DNA from 2 places in the Kluyvera sp. CHPC 1.2972 genome. Region 2 is predicted to be linked to the other one. Evidence: predicted binding sites of a transcription regulator. Region 2 holds the regulator's gene; the other holds the start of a gene.
What was found. Region 2 encodes Fur, which represses iron uptake genes when iron is present. Its sites were predicted from a motif close to ATAATAATGAGAACNACTATCAA; they were not measured.
Positions count from the first base shown of each region.

Region 1: a site for Fur is predicted at 5,912-5,934, ahead of V6944_RS03490 (Nramp family divalent metal transporter). Genes of this name have one in related genera too.

Region 1 covers NZ_JAPKIB010000001.1:724,729-733,741, forward strand. The annotation lists partial or broken gene V6944_RS03470 (ion channel protein) at 84-1,302, shown strand; gene V6944_RS03475 (alpha-keto acid decarboxylase family protein) at 1,299-2,960, opposite strand; gene mgrA (L-glyceraldehyde 3-phosphate reductase) at 3,132-4,130, shown strand; gene V6944_RS03485 (DUF2502 domain-containing protein) at 4,256-4,567, shown strand; gene V6944_RS03490 (Nramp family divalent metal transporter) at 4,636-5,871, opposite strand; gene V6944_RS03495 (NupC/NupG family nucleoside CNT transporter) at 6,207-7,409, shown strand; partial or broken gene V6944_RS03500 (EAL domain-containing protein) at 7,460-9,013, opposite strand, start outside.
Region 2 covers NZ_JAPKIB010000007.1:175,279-184,291, reverse strand. The annotation lists gene pgm (phosphoglucomutase (alpha-D-glucose-1,6-bisphosphate-dependent)) at 1-606, opposite strand, end outside; gene seqA (replication initiation negative regulator SeqA) at 645-1,217, opposite strand; gene ybfF (esterase) at 1,400-2,164, shown strand; gene ybfE (LexA regulated protein) at 2,294-2,587, shown strand; gene fldA (flavodoxin FldA) at 2,738-3,268, shown strand; gene fur (ferric iron uptake transcriptional regulator) at 3,560-4,012, shown strand; gene chiQ (ChiQ/YbfN family lipoprotein) at 4,126-4,461, opposite strand; gene chiP (chitoporin ChiP) at 4,511-5,917, opposite strand; gene glnS (glutamine--tRNA ligase) at 6,386-8,044, opposite strand; gene nagE (PTS N-acetyl glucosamine transporter subunit IIABC) at 8,231-9,013, opposite strand, start outside.

The sequences.
Region 1 (9,013 bases), on a different contig from region 2:
GTATCGTTTCAGCATCATTTGCGCTGAACGTAAACGCCGGAAAATGCAAAGTAACCTCAGCATTCAGTCAAAAGGATAAAAACATGCTCCACCCGCGAGCCAGAACGATGTTGTTGCTCTCTATTCCCGCGGTGCTGATCGGTATCGCCTCGAGCCTGCTTTTAATTGTGGTGATGAAAATCGCCGCCGTGCTGCAGCACCTGCTGTGGCGCAATCTGCCCGCGACGTTCGGCGTGGCCTTTGACTCCCCTTTTTGGATAATCCTGATGCTGACCCTGACCGGTATCGCCGTCGGTCTGGTCATTCGCTATAGCCCCGGCCAGCGAACCGTTAATCGGCGCGGCGGTTCCCCCTTCACATCTACCGGGACTGGTCATTGCGTTAATTATCGGCCTGGCGGGCGGCGTGAGCCTCGGCCCTGAGCACCCGATTATGTCGGTGAACATCGCACTGGCGGTTGCGCTGGGCGCACGCGTCTTCCCGCGCGTGAGTTCGCTGGACTGGACCATTCTCGCCGCAGCGGGCACCATCGGCGCACTGTTTGGCACCCCGGTTGCCGCCGCGCTGATTTTCACCCAGACGTTAACCAGCAATAACGAATCACCGCTGTGGGACCGCCTGTTTGCGCCGCTGCTGGCCGCCGCCGCCGGGGCATTAACCACCGGCGTATTCTTTCATCCGCAGTTTTCGCTACCAATTGAGCATTATCAGACGCTGCGCATCGTCGATATTTTCAGCGGGGCGATTGTCGCCGTCTTTGCTATCGCCATTGGGATGGTCGCCGTCTGGTGTCTGCCGCATCTGCACGCATTGATGCACCGTTTAAAACATCCGGTATTGATCCTTGGCGTTGGCGGTTTTGTGCTGGGGATTATTGGTACCGTGGGCGGGCCTATCACCCTGTTTAAAGGGCTGGATGAGATGCAGCGGCTAACCGCAGGTCAAAGTTTCGGCGCAGGCGACTATATGCTGTTTGCACTCAGCAAGCTGGCAGCGCTGGTCGTAGCGGCAGCCTGCGGGTTCCGGGGTGGGCGCATCTTCCCGGCGGTATTTGTCGCGGTGGCGCTAGGCCTGATGCTGCACGCCCATGTAGATGCCGTTCCGGCGGCGATTACCGTCTCCTGCGCTATTCTGGGGCTGGTTTTAGTGGTTACTCGCGATGCCTGGCTGAGCCTATTTATGGCCGCCGTGGTGGTGCCCGATACTACGCTGCTGCCGCTGCTGTGCATCGTGATGCTCCCCGCCTGGCTCCTGCTGGCGGGGAAACCCACGATGATGGTGCCGCGCAAACGTAAAGATTAATGGCTGCTGTTGCGGGCCTCCAACGCCTGCGTGACCGCTTTTAGCAGCGGTGGGATATCCATTTTAGGCAGCATGACCTCAAGAAAAGTCAGTCTGTCCCGGCGCGCGGCGCGTGAAAGCGCGTCGTTAAGCTGGGATACATTAGTCACTTTCCAGCACTCGGCCTGGCAGTCCAGGTTGAGTGCCTGTGGAAGCTGGGTCCAGTTCCATAAGCTGATATCGTTATAGCGCTCTTCCGGGCCATGAATCGCCCGCTCAACCGTATAGCCTTCATTATTCAGCAGCAGGATCAGCGGCTTCAGTCCATCGCGGAGCATTGAGCTGAGCTCCTGAATCGTCAGCTGCGCAGCCCCATCCCCGACCACCAGCACCACACGCCGCTCCGGCTGCGAGGTCTGCGCGCCAAACGCGGCTGGCAGGGTGTAACCAATCGATCCCCATAGCGGCTGCACGATCAGACTGGCTCCCTGCGGCAGCGTCAGATCGGCAAGCCCGAACGCCGCCGTCCCCTGATCGCCTAGCACAATATCGTGCGGCATCAGGTAGTTATCCAACGCCTGCCAGAAATGACGCTGGGTCAACTGTCCCGTATCCGCCGTCGTCGTTTTCAGCGCTCGAGGAGGCTGAATTTGCCACTGTGCTGAAAAATCACGACTCAGCGCGATAAGTGCATTCACCGCCTCCTGCATACCTATCCCGCTAAACCAGCGTTTCCCCACCCGTGCCGCAAAAGGCTGGATCTCAATCGATTTTTCTGCCGGGATCTGGTGGGTAAAGCCCGCCGTGATCGTGTCGGTAAAACAGGTGCCGATGCAAAAAATAACCTCCGCATCTTCTATCGCTGCACGCGTTTCCGGCTGGCTGGCTCCACCGCTGTAAGTCCCCACAAACCCAGCGTGCGTCTCATTGAACAGTCCTTTACCCATTAGCATGGTGGCGTGAGGAATGGGCACCGCATCCATCCATTTGTTTAGCGTCGATTGCAACCCAAAGCGCAGCGCAAGCACGTCCGCCAACAGCGACACACGGCAGCGGTCATGCAGTAAAGCGCGGACATGCGAGACAAAATCCGCCAGTTCAGTGGGATCCGCCACCGCCATATTCATGGTGAGAGCGTTTACAGGGGGAGAGGTTGGCAGCGCTGCGATATCCGCAGGCAGCAGCAGATAGCCAGGGCGGCTATAGTGCAGAATATCGCGCAGCACGCGGTCTATTTCATCGCGCGCGTTAGCCGCATCCAGTACGCCCTGCGCCACCGAGATTGGCGCGCTCATCTGGCGGAAGCGATCGAAATTGCCATCACCCAACGTGTGGTGTAAACACTCACGTCGCTGCTGGGCACCGGTACAGGGCGCACCGACAATATGCAGTACCGGAACATGCTCAGCAAAGCTTCCCGCGACTCCGTTCAACGCACTCAGCTCACCCACGCCAAAGGTAGTGAGCAGCGCGCCGCACCCCTGCATTCGTGCATAGCCATCGGCGGCGTAGGCGGCGTTGAGTTCATTCGCGCAGCCGACCCAACGAATCTGGCGATGCGCAATAACGTGGTCAAGAAACTGGAGGTTGTAGTCTCCGGGAACACCAAACAGGTGGTCAACGCCGCAGTCGGCGAGGCGATCGAGCAGGTAATCTGCCACGGTATAGGACGTTGTCATCATGCACCTCCTCCAGTCAGTATTCTTTTGAGTATTGAGGAAGTGTTAAGGCTGTCCAGATTTCGTCAAAAAGTCCCCTGGAAAGCAATTTTTACAGATTTCAGGAGTGTACGAGCCGGTGGACATTCGCTAGTGTAAGCGTATACACAACCGGATAATCTGGAGGACATAATGGTTTATAAGGCAAGCCCGACGCGTTACGAGACCATGACGTTTCAGCGCTGCGGCAACAGCGGCCTCAAGCTGCCAGCCATTTCGCTGGGGCTGTGGCACAACTTTGGCGATGAAACGCGGGTGGAAAACAGCCGCCAGCTACTGCACCACGCATTCGACCTTGGGATCACCCATTTCGATTTGGCCAACAACTACGGGCCGCCTCCGGGCTCTGCTGAAAGCAACTTTGGTCGTATCCTGAGGGAAGATTTCCTGCCCTACCGCGATGAGCTGATTATCTCCAGCAAAGCCGGCTATACCATGTGGGACGGGCCGTATGGCGATTGGGGTTCACGCAAGTACCTGATTTCAAGCCTCGATCAGAGTCTGAAGCGGATGGGGCTTGAGTATGTCGACATCTTCTATCACCACCGCCCGGACCCGGAGACGCCGCTGATAGAAACCATGCGCGCGCTGGACCATCTCGTGCGTCAAGGTAAGGCACTGTACATCGGGCTTTCCAACTACCCGGCTGAACTGGCAAGTCAGGCTATTGCGATGCTGAACGACCTCGGTACGCCGTGTCTTATTCACCAGCCGAAGTATTCAATGCTTGAGCGAAGCCCTGAAAATGGTCTGCTTCAGGTGCTTCAGCAAGAAGGCGTGGGCTGTATCGCCTTCTCGCCGTTAGCGGGTGGGCAACTGACCGACCGCTATCTGCACGGCATTCCGGCAGACTCCCGCGCCGCCAGCGGCAGCATCTTCCTGAAGCCGGAGCAGTTGACCGATGGCAAGCTGGAAGCCGTACGCCAGCTTAATGCTATCGCGGAGCAGCGTGGTCAGAAACTGTCGCAGATGGCGCTGGCGTGGGTATTACGCCAACAGGCGGTGACGTCGGTGTTGATTGGTGCCAGCAAAACCGCGCAGCTTGATGATGCCGTGGGCATGCTGAGCAATCGGCATTTCAGCGCTGAGGAAAACGAAACCATCGATAGCATTCTGCGCAGTATAAAATAACGGCTTCTTTAGCAAAAAGTGCTCTCTCCTGACGATTTAAGAGTTACCCCAATAATCGCGGTATTTACCGAATTGTAATATTGCGTTAACAGGTCTTGCAGACCACGATCGTATAGGAGAGAAGTATGTTCAGGTCACTGATTCTGGCGGCAGTATTGATGGCATCGGCCCCGATGTTCGCGAATGCTGGTGAAATCACCCTGCTGCCGTCCGTAAAATTACAAATTGGCGATCGCGATAACTACGGTAACTACTGGGATGGCGGTCGCTGGCGTGACCGTGATTACTGGCATCGTAACTGGTATCACCGCGATAACGGCTGGCACCGTGGTTGGGATAAACGTAAAGCCTATGAGCGCGGCTACCGCGAAGGCTGGAACGACCGGGACGATCATCGTGGACGCGGGCGCGGCCATGGACACGGGCATCACCACTGATATTTTCCCGGAGTCGCTGCGCTCGTCCGGGCTACACGTTAAAAGTAGCCCGGACGAGCGCAGCGCCATCAGGCAAGCAACGTTCCCAGCAGCAGCCACCCATTCAGCGCCACCACAATTGCCACAATCACCCAGCCAATTCGTTTAATCCACAGCGTGTTGACCAGCTCGCCCATCAACTGGCGATTGCTGGTGAATATCAGCAGCGGCACCAGCGCCAGCGCGATGCCGAAGCTTAGCAGCACCTGGCTCATCACCAGAATACGCGTTGGGTCGAGCCCCATCAGAATCACAATAAATGACGGCAGCATCGTCACCGCACGGCGGAACCACAGTGGAATGTGGAAGCGAATAAAGCCCTGCATCACCACCTGACCGGCCAGCGTCCCGACGACCGTGGAGGAGAGCCCCGCTGCGACCAGGCTCAGGCCGAAGATGGTTGCTGCCGCATGGCTCAGCAACGGTTCGAGGGTGAGATACGCCTCATCGAGGTCGGCAACACCGGTATGACCGTGAAAATGGAACGCCGCGGCCGCCGTCGCCATCATCGCCAGGTTCACAAAGCCGGCAATAGTCATGGCGATAGCGACATCCCAGCGCGTGGCGTGATAGCGCTCTTTGGCACTCCCGCCGTGCAGATGCTGAGTCAGCGAGGAGTGCAGATAAATGACGTGTGGCATGATGGTCGCACCGAGTACGCCCGCCGCGAGGAACACCGCCTCGGAGTTAGGCAACGACGGAATAATCATCCCTTTGGCGAGCGGCGCCATCTGCGGCTGGGAGAAAACCAGCTCAACGATATAGGCCGCAGCAACAAACAGCAGCAGGCCGCCGATCACTTTTTCCAGCGGCTTTTGCCCACGGCGCTGCAGCATTAGAATCAGGTAGGTGGCAATCCCCGTCAGCACCGCCCCTTGCAGCAGCGAAACGCCGAGAATCAGCTTAAAGCCGATTGCCGCACCGATAAATTCTGCCAGATCCGTCGCCATCGCGATGATTTCCGCCTGCACCCAGTAGAACCACACCACCGGGCGCGGATAATGGTCGCGAATTTGCTCCGCCAGGTTTTTCCCCGTGGCGATACCGAGTTTCGCGGACAGCACCTGAATCAGCATCGCCATCAGGTTCGCCCAGACGACAACCCACAGCAGTTGATAGCCGAAGCTCGCCCCCGCCTGAATGTTGGTGGCAAAGTTGCCGGGATCGATATAGCCGATGGCGGCAATAAATGCGGGCCCCATCAGCGCAAGCCGCATACGGCGCGCTGCACGACCGGTGTTACTCTCAACGCGACTGTTTGTCATGGTCTGCCTCAAAAACATAGCCTTTGCTATGTTTCAGGCTAACAGAATGAGAATGATTATCAAGTTCATTTGTAAGAGATGATAATGATTGCTCTGATAGCCGGAATCAATCGCCAGACTGGAGGTTGCGGGGGTTTGGTGTACGCTTAAGATGAGAGTAGTACAACAAGGGAACTTTTCATACATTTACTTAACATCACAAAAATGTATCTTTGATCACTAATTTTGAATTTGCTCACAGGATCTAAATATAGTGGGATGGAGATCTCGTTTTATTTAATGATGTTACATAGAATGTGCAAGAAAATTTAACCCGTCTCATGTTTGGAGCAAATATGGACCGCGTCTTGCATTTTGTTCTCGCGCTCGTTGTGGTAGGTATCCTGGCCCTGCTGGTCAGCACCAACCGCAAAGAGATTCGCATTCGTTATGTTATTCAATTACTTGTCATTGAAGTTTTACTGGCATGGTTCTTCCTGAACTCTGATATTGGTCTGGGCTTCGTACGTGGCTTTGCCGAAATGTTCGAAAAACTGCTTGGTTTTGCGAACAACGGCACCGACTTCGTCTTCGGCAGCATGAACGATAAAGGTCTGGCCTTCTTCTTCCTGAAGGTGCTCTGCCCTATCGTCTTCATATCCGCGCTGATCGGTATTCTGCAGCATATCCGTATTCTGCCGATTGTCATTCGTGCGATTGGTACCGTGCTGTCTAAAATCAACGGCATGGGTAAGCTGGAGTCTTTCAACGCCGTCAGCTCCCTGATTCTGGGCCAGTCTGAAAACTTCATCGCTTATAAAGATATCCTCGGCAAAATGTCCCGTAACCGCATGTACACCATGTCGGCCACGGCGATGTCTACCGTTTCCATGTCTATCGTTGGCGCCTACATGACCATGCTGGAGCCGAAGTTCGTTGTTGCGGCGCTGGTACTGAACATGTTCAGCACCTTTATCGTTCTGTCGCTGATCAACCCGTACCGCGTAGATGCCAGCGAAGAGAACATTCAGATGTCTAACCTGCACGAAGGACAGAGCTTCTTCGAAATGCTGGGTGAATACATTCTGGCAGGCTTCAAAGTTGCGATTATCGTTGCGGCCATGCTGATCGGCTTTATCGCCCTGATCGCCGCGCTGAACGCCCTGTTCGCCACCGTTACTGGCTGGTTCGGTTACAGCATCTCCTTCCAGGGCATTCTGGGTTACATCTTCTATCCTGTTGCATGGATTATGGGTGTACCGGCAAGCGAATCCCTGCAGGTTGGTAGTATCATGGCGACCAAACTGGTTTCTAACGAATTCGTTGCCATGATGGATCTGCAGAAAGTCGCCGCTGAACTCTCCCCTCGCGCAGTTGGTATCATCTCCGTATTCCTGGTTTCCTTCGCTAACTTCTCTTCTATCGGCATCATCGCAGGCGCGATTAAAGGCCTGAACGAAGAGCAGGGTAACGTGGTTTCCCGCTTCGGTCTGAAGCTGGTTTACGGTTCTACGCTGGTGAGCGTCCTGTCTGCTTCTATCGCTGCGCTGGTTCTGTAATCCAACAGCGTTAAAAAAGGGCCTGTAACTGAGTTACAGGCCCTTTTTCTTTATGACTCCGTTTGGTAGCCAATGTCACACAACGGCCTTGGCTTATCGATGAGATACCCCTGCATATAGTGCACACCCAGCTCCGTCAGCAGCGCCTGCTGCGCCTCGGTCTCTACGTATTCCGCAACAACTTCCAGGTTCTGCATCTCCGCCAGTTCGCAGATAGAGCGAATAATCATCGCATCCATGGGGTTAGTGAGCACGTCACGCACGAACGCACCGTCAATCTTGATAATATCGGCCTCAAGGCGCTTCAGGCGCTCATAGTTGGCGTAGCCAGTACCGAAGTCATCAATCGCAATCTGGCAACCGAATTCCCGCAGTCTATTGAGGTTCTGAATGCTGATATCCGAGTTCGAAAACGCCTGCTCTTCGGTAATTTCAATAATGATGCGCTGAACCTTAACCCGATAGCGTCGGAACAGCGCGATGATTTCGGCAGCGCTCTCTTTGTGCATCAACGTGTAGGGCATCAGGTTGACGGAAAAACGCTGCCCTGGAAACGCCGGCAGCGAGCGGAACAGATTTTCCAGCACCTGCATGTCGAAGCGTTTGCTCAGGTTGAACTGCGTCAGAATGGGGATAAATTTATCCGGCATCACCATGCCGTTGGCATCCACCAGTCAGCTAAGGATTTCATAGTAGCCTTCGCCCGATGGCTTTCTGATAGGCTGCGCGTAGAGGACAAAGTTGTCCCACTCCAGCGCGCTTTTAATACGGTTGAGGAGCACAACGCGGTCGCCGGTTTCGTCATAGGCTTCCACCTGGCCGTTATCCAGTTGCAGTATCTGGCTCTCTTCACCGGCCTGCTCTGCCAGCCAGCTAAGCTGCCCAAGCGTATGGTAGAGATTGTCGTCCTGCGTACACACCCTGCCCCACGAAATACCGTATTCCAGCGTCAACAACGTGTTATTCCAGCGAATATCCTGACGGCGCAGAAAATCCACCAGATGGTTAAGCCTCGCTTCCGTTTCCGGGCCGTTCAGCACCAGCAGTAGTTCGTTGCCCGGCAACTGGAAGAGTTTCTCATTGTTATCGAGCTTAGGCTGCAACACCTGAGTGATACTGCGCTTGCACTGAATACGCATCATCATGCCGTAGTGGCGGCTGAGGAAGTCCAGGTTTTTGATGTGCAGGCAGCAGACGCTAGTGACGCCCGGCGCCTTCATATAATCCTCCAGCGCACGCAGGTTAGGCAGCCCGGTCAACGGATCAATCATGGCCTGCTCGTGCCATTTCTGCTTCAGATGCTTGCTGCGGTGGTAGATTTGCAGCATGTACTGCAGACAGACGGTAAACGAGATCAGCGCCGATAGGATAAATGAGAGCGAGTACTGGGTTTGAATGCCGTGCAGGAAGTTTTTGTTGTACATCACCAGCACAAAGGCGGACAGCGTCCAGCTTATCATGATCAGCGGATACGCCAGCTTGCTGATGCCAAAAGCAAAAAAGATAAAGATGATGGGGACGAGATACCCGGCAAAGTAGCGATCGCCGAACGGCGCGCAGAGGAAAACCAGCATGAAAATCAATGCGAGAAACCAGGCGATGGC
Region 2 (9,013 bases):
CACGTGACCGGAAGCCAGCGCAGCATCGTAAGCAATACGCTTCACGCCCGCCAGGTCAGCTGCCAGCAGCGCGTTCGCGCGGTCTTCAACCACTTTGGTGACGTTGGTATCAGCCGGGCCACCGTTTGGTGGGTTGTACTTGATGCCGCCGTCTTCCGGCGGGTTGTGGGATGGCGTAATCACAATCCCATCAGCCAGCTTGCCGCCTTTTTTGTTGTGTACCAGGATAGCGTTGGATACCGCTGGCGTCGGCGTAAAGCCATTGTCTTCCTGAACAATGACATCCACCCCGTTTGCTGCCAGCACTTCGAGAACGGAGATAAACGCTGGCTCAGAGAGCGCGTGAGTATCCTTCCCGACATAGCATGGGCCCGTAATTCCATTTTTCGCGCGCTCTTCCGCGATCGCCTGAGCAATGGCCAGAATATGCTTTTCGTTGAAGCTGTGACGACTCGCGCTCCCACGGTGGCCGGACGTACCGAACTTCACCGCATGTTCCGGGTTGCTCACGTTAGGCTGCAGCACGTAGTACTGGGCCGTCAGTTGGGCGACGTTGATCAAATCACTCTGCTGTGCAGGTTGTCCTGCACGGGTATGGTTTGCCATTGCCTGGTCCTTCTTATGCAAGGGTTAGATTGTCAGTATTAGATAGTACCGCAAACCTTCTCAATCAATTCCGCCGGGAATTGCATTGATTGCATGATGTGTTCGACCATGCTGCATTTACGGCCTGTATTGGTATTGGTAATGACCCAGTATGGCGTATCCGGAACCTGTTTTGGTTTTGTCTGGTTGCCGTTTTTGAGCAGCGTCTGCTCATCAGCCGCAAAATAGACGCGGGTACGACCGTGAAGGGATTCGGTAGCCTCGGCAAACGCCTTGTTGTCCAGCGCGTACAGCGTGGTCAGTACCAGCATGAAGCGGTTAACCGCTTTCTTCTGCTCGGCATACTCGTCAGAGAGCAGCAGCTCACGCATAGCACGGACTTTATCTTTGGCAGTTTTTACCGTTTTCACGTCAGCAACGGGGGCAGCAGCCGGGGCCGGAGCGGGAGCCGGTTCTGCTTTGACGACCGGCGCAGCAGCAGTCGCCACGGGCTGGGAAGCGGCGGAGAATTTCAGCATACGCCGTAAAATGTCGGACGCGCTCTCGCCAATGTGCAGAGTGTGAGCCGCAATATAGCGATAGAGCTCGTCATCAACTTCGATCGTTTTCATCTTAATCCGGTGCGATAATTTTTCTGAATACAATTCATTGGGATTATAAAGTCAAAACCCAACAGCGGGTAGCGCCAAACCAGGAAGACAGCAAAATTCGGATGAGTTCCTCTCTTGCCCCTGAGCGTTAGAATGTCCAACATGATACCCTAACCCGACAATGCGAAAAAAAGAACTTTGCTATGAAATTGAATGTCCGAGCGCAAACTGCACAAAACCTGCACAATAATTCTCCCATCGTTCTCGTCCACGGCCTGTTCGGCAGTCTGGATAATCTGGGCATCCTGGCCCGCGACCTGGTCACCGACCACGATATCCTTCAGGTAGACATGCGTAACCACGGTCTCTCACCGCGCGCTGATGAGATGACCTACCTTGCTATGGCTCAGGATCTGCTCGATACGCTCGATGCCAACGGCATTGAAAAAGCAACGGTCATCGGCCATTCCATGGGCGGTAAAGCGGTGATGGCGCTCACCGCACTGGCCCCTGAACGCATCGACCGACTGGTGGCGATTGATATTGCCCCGGTCGATTACCATGTCCGCCGTCACGATGAGATTTTTGCTGCCATTAATGCGGTGACCAGCGCCGGCGTGGCCACCCGCCAGCAGGCCGCGACGGTGATGCGCGAGTACCTTAAAGAAGAAGGCGTGATTCAGTTCCTGCTGAAATCCTTTGTCGACGGCACCTGGCGCTTTAACGTGCCGGTGTTGTGGGAACAATACCCGCATATCGTCGGCTGGGAGACTATTCCTGCCTGGGACCACCCTGCCCTGTTCATTCCCGGCGGCAATTCGCCCTATGTGGCCGAAGCCTATCGCGATGCGCTGTTGGCCCAGTTCCCGCAGGCAAAAGCGCACGTTATCGCCGGCGCGGGTCACTGGGTTCACGCCGAAAAACCGGAAGCGGTGCTGCGAGCCATTCGCCGTTATCTCGCCGAGTGATTAAAAATGCATCGACCGCGCGCCAGAATGGCCGTGGTCGTTGGCGTGTGGGCCCCACTGATGTATGATTGCGCGCTGTCTGCACCGGGCACCGCCCGGTAGCTTGTTTCCCCGAAGTCACTCAGAACCATGGCAAAAGAACAAACGGACCGTACGACCTTAGATTTGTTCGCAAATGAGCGTCGGCCGGGAAGACCAAAAACTAATCCGCTTTCGCGTGACGAACAGCTGCGCATTAATAAGCGTAATCAGTTAAAACGCGACAAAGTGCGCGGTCTGAAGCGCGTGGAGCTGAAGCTGAATAACGAAGCCGTTGATGCACTCAACGAGCTGGCGACTGCCCGTGATATGAGCCGGAGTGAACTCATTGAAGAGATTCTGATGAGCCAACTGGCCCAACTGCACGGACAGGGGAAAGCCTGAAAAATCCCCCAAAATACACTTTCATGTAGCAGAGTGTGCAGTCCGGCACGATAGCGGTTTCCGCACGCCTCTCTGTTCTGCTATGATTGCCCTTATCTGTGGGCAATAAGCCATCACCATTTCATTAAGTTTCAAGAGGTTATTTTACTCATGGCAATCGTTGGCATCTTTTTCGGTAGCGATACCGGGAACACCGAAAATATCGCAAAAATGATTCAAAAACAGCTTGGTAAAGATGTCGCTGACGTTCACGACATTGCCAAGAGCAGCAAGGAAGATCTGGAAGCATTCGATATTCTGCTGCTGGGTATCCCAACCTGGTACTACGGCGAAGCGCAGTGCGACTGGGATGATTTCTTCCCGACGCTGGAAGAAGTGGATTTCAATGGTAAGCTGGTTGCGCTGTTTGGCTGCGGCGACCAGGAAGACTACGCGGAATATTTCTGTGATGCGCTGGGCACCATTCGCGACATCATTGAACCACGTGGCGCAGCTATCGTCGGCCACTGGCCGACCGCGGGCTATCATTTCGAAGCGTCTAAAGGTCTGGCGGATGACGACCACTTTGTAGGCCTGGCTATCGATGAAGACCGTCAGCCTGAGCTGACCGCTGAGCGCGTTGAAAAATGGGTTAAGCAGGTGGCTGAAGAGCTGCATCTGGAAGACATCAAAAACGCCTGATTATCCTGTGGCGCGATGATAAATCGCGCCGCATTAATAGGTAAAAGCAATTAAAATAATAGCTACAATTTTTTAACTTTTGAGCGCATACCTGTACAATATCTTCTGATTTAGCGCGGTCTCATCGCCAGTTTGTCGGTGAAGCCTCGTTTTTGAAAGCTTAGTTTACCCGGCTCTTGCTGTTTTCATTTCAATAGGGTCATTCTATAATGAGACGCATTAATTCGGGTGCATTCTCTGTGATACTTTCGCTGATGGAAGTTAATCGTTTAGCAACAGGACAGATTCCGCATGACTGACAATAACACCGCATTAAAGAAGGCTGGCCTGAAAGTCACACTTCCACGGTTAAAGATTCTGGAAGTCCTTCAGGAACCGGATAACCACCATGTCAGCGCGGAAGACTTATATAAACGCCTGATCGACATGGGTGAAGAGATTGGCCTGGCCACGGTCTACCGCGTACTGAACCAGTTTGATGACGCCGGTATCGTGACTCGTCACAATTTTGAAGGCGGTAAATCCGTTTTCGAACTGACCCAACAGCATCACCACGATCACCTGATTTGCCTCGACTGCGGCAAAGTGATCGAGTTCAGCGATGATTCCATTGAAGCTCGTCAGCGTGAAATCGCGTCGAAGCACGGTATCCGCTTAACAAACCACAGCCTTTATCTCTACGGTCACTGCGCTGAAGGCGACTGCCGTGAAGATGAACACGCCCACGAAGGCATCGAAAAGTAACCCGATACCATTCGTAAAAAGCCAGTTGCTCACGCACTGGCTTTTTTTATACCCCCGGTTCTTCAGGCGTAAAAAAACCGCTGCAAGCAGCGGTTATTGGTATCAACGTGAGCTTATTTCTGCGGCGCGTTGTTACTGCGAATTTCCTGCCAAATCTTATCGCAGTTTTTCGCTACGGCTTCGTCATTGCCCATCTTTCTGGCATTAATGCATTTCTGGTAGTCGATGACGCGAACGCTTTCCTGATTCGCGAACTGTTCGTGCGCTTTCTCTTGCTTCAGCACGTTCAGTACGCTTTGACAGGCCTGGATTTTATCCGGATTGCCTTCTGCGGTATTAATACAGGCGCTGTAGGCATCCTTCAGCTTGCTATCTTCCTTCGGTGCGGGTGATTGAGCGCAGGCGGTTAACCCGGCGGCCATCAGTGCAACAATAATCAGTTTTTTCATACGATGAGCCTCTTAGCAGCGGCAGAAGTTTCCCCCTGCCGCGTTAGCATCAGAAAATAGTGAACGGTGCGATAACCATGAATTTCACGTCACGCTCATCCTGGAAGATGTTGCCGTAACCGCCGCCCCAGCTTGGGATATCGGAGTGGTTGTCATACTGAGTGAAGTGCAGTTTGAACAGCGTGCCTTTTGCACGGCCATCCTGAACGGTGTATGCCACATCGAGGCTGTAGGCAGACTCTTTGATCTTGTTGTTCTTGTCGTAGTACGCATCCGGGTTCATCTGCCAGGTCGCTGGCTTAGCATCCCATGCGTAAACGTAAGAAGCACCCACCGCCCAACCCGGCAGATCCCAGTTCTTCAGGTCATACATGGTGCCGAAGAAGACCGCTTTTTCGCCGTTGGCGTTGAAGTCAGAGCGGTTATCCCACCAGATATCCAGACGACCGTTAGAGGATGCGTAGGTTGGCGTCATACGCTGCAGGAAGTAACCCTGCTGACCTTCTGCTTTAACCCAGGTCCCTTCCAGACGGAAGTCGAACACTTCTTGCAGTTTGTAGCCGAAGGTTAACGCCTGCAGCCACGCGGTGCCGTCATAGATATCGTTGACGCCGTGATCGCTCACCTTGTCACGCGTACCGTAGAACTGGTAGCTGGTGGTCAGCGGACCGCCAGGGATATCAAATTTGTAGCTACCTTTGGCGAAGTACTGATCGATATAGCCTTCTGCCTGACCAAATGCGGCTTCCAGCACCAGGTCATTTTTGAAATCGTATTTCGCACCGATGGAGTGCAGGTAATCGACTTTGGTCTTCTTATCGTTCTGATAGAAGTTGTCCATTTCAAGGTGCCATGGCGCCTTGTAGTTGTTCGTCCACATGTAGGAGAAGCTCAGCGCGCCAGCATCACCGTAGTCGAAGTTAGCACCGGCTTCAGCACCCTGATAGGTACCAGGCATGAAGCTCCAGTGTGGTGCCAGCAGCGTTTGGCCGGTTGGCTGGATGTAACCCGCACGAGCCCAGGCTGGCCCTAATTTAAATTTGGCTGCCGCTTTGTACAGGCTGATACCGCTCTTATCGCCGCTGTAATCTTCGCTGTAGCCTTTGTTCTTAGAGGACAACGCAATTTCGTTCGGGTGACCACTTTCGCTACTTTCAGCCATTTCAATCGCGGTGAACGCCGCAATATCAATACCGAACATGTCAGCGGCATAGCCAGACTGGAAGTCGAGGTTGGCGTTCCAGGTGGAGTGGGAAAGGTTGGTTTTATACTTATCGTGATCGGTTACATCTTTACGGTCACGCTCACGCTGCCAGTAATAGACTCCGCCGGTCAATGTAGAATCGTCGATGAAGCCTTCTGCTTTTGCTTCCGGAGTCATCATAAAGCCTGACATTGCTGTCACACCGGCGATAGCCAGCGCCAGCGTACTACGTTTGCCACTAAACGTACGCATAGTTATATCCTCTTTGACTTTTAAAAATGCCGCTGCAAAGCAGAAGGCAAAAAAATAAAAACTGATAAAAAAGGTACTGCTAAGAAATTGTGTTTCACTACACGTACAGACTATTTTTCGCGACGCGAATTATCAATCCTTTTCCGCAACGAGAGTGCAGGATTATGACAAAGCGCACATATTTGGTTTCTGTTTGTAACAGAGTGCGTTATTGCAACATTCCCGTGCCAAGCCTTGTCTGGCCTGAGTGAAATGTGAATGAGACCGTTTACATTTAATTTCTGTAACATGCGGGACTAAAAGCGTGGGGATACTTAGAGGTAGAATAATTGCATTAATTCGCTTCGCGAAACTATAAGAGGTCGTATTTTTTCATCCGAAAGTAACATTGTCATCCAGTGAAAGTGATCCCCTAACGACAGGCAAAAAAAAACGCCGCAAGCGCGGCGTTTTTATCAGGGCAAGGAATTAACCTACCCAGGTATCACGCAGACCGACGGTGCGGTTAAAGACCAGCTTCTCAGCGGTGGTATAACGGCTATCGAGGCAGAAGTAACCCTCACGCTCGAACTGGAACGCTTTACCGGCCTCAGCGGCCTGCAGAGACGGCTCAGCATAGCCCTGCTTGATAACCAGTGACTCTGGGTTCATCACCGACAGGAAGTCTTCTGCCGCACCTGGGTTTGGCACGCTGAAGAGACGGTCATACAGACGAATTTCAACCGGCAGCGCATGTGCCGCGCTCACCCAGTGAATCACGCCCTTCACTTTACGGCCATCTGCTGGGTCTTTGCTCAGGGTATCGGCATCGTAGGTACAGAAGATGGTGGTGATATTGCCTTCCGCATCTTTCTCCACGCGCTCTGCTTTCACCACGTAGGCGTTACGCAGACGAACTTCTTTACCCATCACCAGACGCTTGTACTGCTTGTTGGCTTCTTCACGGAAGTCCGCGCGGTCGATCCAGATCTCCGCGCTAAACGGCACTTCACGGCTGCCCATTTCCGGTTTGCTCGGATGGTTAGGCATGGTCACCAGCTCGCTTTCGCCCTGCGGGTAGTTTTCGATAACCAGTTTAACCGGGTCGATAACCGCCATCGCGCGCGGCGCGTTTTCGTTGAGATCTTCACGAATGCAGGATTCCAGGGAAGCCATCTCAATGGTGTTGTCCTGCTTGGTCACGCCGATGCGCTTACAGAACTCACGGATGGACGCGGCGGTGTAACCACGACGACGCAGACCGGAGATGGTCGGCATACGCGGGTCATCCCAGCCTTCTACGTGTTTTTCCATCACCAGCTGATTCAGCTTACGCTTGGACATCACGGTGTATTCCAGATTCAGGCGCGAGAATTCATACTGGCGCGGGTGAACCGGAATCGTGATGTTATCCAGCACCCAATCGTACAGACGACGGTTGTCCTGGAACTCCAGCGTACACAGGGAGTGCGTAATGCCTTCCAGCGCATCGCTGATGCAGTGGGTGAAGTCGTACATCGGGTAGATGCACCACTTGGTACCGGTCTGATGGTGATCGGCAAATTTAATGCGATACAGCACCGGATCGCGCATCACGATAAACGGTGATGCCATGTCGATTTTCGCGCGCAGGCAGGCAGTGCCCTCGGCAAAACCACCGGTACGCATTTTTTCGAACAGCGCCAGGTTCTCTTCTACGCTGCGATCGCGGTACGGGCTGTTTTTGCCCGGCGCGGTCAGCGAGCCGCGGTATTCGCGGATCTGCTCAGGCGTCAGTTCATCGACGTACGCCAGACCTTTGTTGATCAGTTCTACCGCATAGGCATGCAGCTGATCGAAGTAATCAGAGGAGTAGCGAACGTTGCCAGACCAGTGAAAACCTAACCACTCGACGTCGTTTTTGATGGACTCAACGTATTCGATGTCTTCTTTGACTGGGTTGGTGTCATCGAAACGCAGGTTGCACTGGCCCTGATAATCTTGCGCAATTCCGAAGTTCAGGCAGATAGATTTCGCGTGGCCGATGTGCAGATAGCCATTCGGCTCCGGCGGAAAACGAGTATGCACCGTGTTGTGCTTACCGGTAGCCAGATCTTCATCAATGATCTGACGAATAAAGTTAGTCGGGCGGGCTTCAGCCTCACTCATCGTAGATTCCTCAAAGCGTAAACAACGTATAACGGCACATGATCTTATAAGCCGCGCTTCTAGACAACTATTAGTTGCACAAAAAAAGCGATGGAATAACGAATGTGGGGGAATTTGCGGCAAAAAAAAGCGGCGGAGGAACGCCCCCGCCGCTTAAGGCACTTAACTCACTTTACTCAGGAGCAGTTACTTACCTTTAATCTCATACAGTGGCGTTTGACCGGCAACCACATGACCTTCGGCTTTAATCACCAGACCACCGAAATCATCGCTGTTGCTGCAAACAACCGGGCTAATCATGGAGCGCGCATTGGCGTTCAGGAAATCCAGATCCATTTCCAGGATTGGCTCACCCGCTTTCACTTCTGCACCCTCTTCAACCAGACGTTTGAAGCCTTTACCTTCCAGCGCAACAGTATCGATACCCATGTGGACAACGATTTCCGCGCCTTTGTCAGTTTCCAGGCAGAACGCATGGTTGGTGTTGAAGATTTTCACGATGGTGCCCGCAGCTGGGGAAACCACGGTTTTATCCGTTGGTTTTACCGCCACGCCGTCACCGACCGCTTTGCTGGCGAAGGCTTCATCAGGAACCTGCTCCAGCGCAACCACATCACCGGTAATCGGAGAAACCAGGGTTTCTACGGTCGCGGCGTTAGCCACCGCCTGCGGTTTTACCGCCGCCGGTGCTGCTGGTGCTGCGCTTTCCGCTGCTGCTGCGGCAACCGGGCCACGCGCAACTACTTTCTTCATCGCGTCACCGATAGATTCGGCTTTCGCACCCACGATAACCTGGATGGTTTGTTTGTTCAGTTTCACCACACCGGAAGCGCCCAGACGTTTACACATCGCGTCGCTCACCTTCGCGGAGTCGCCTACGGTCAGACGCAGACGGGTAATACAGGCATCAATCGCTTTCAGGTTGTCAGTACCGCCAACCGCGGCAATGTAGTTAGTTGCCAGCTGATT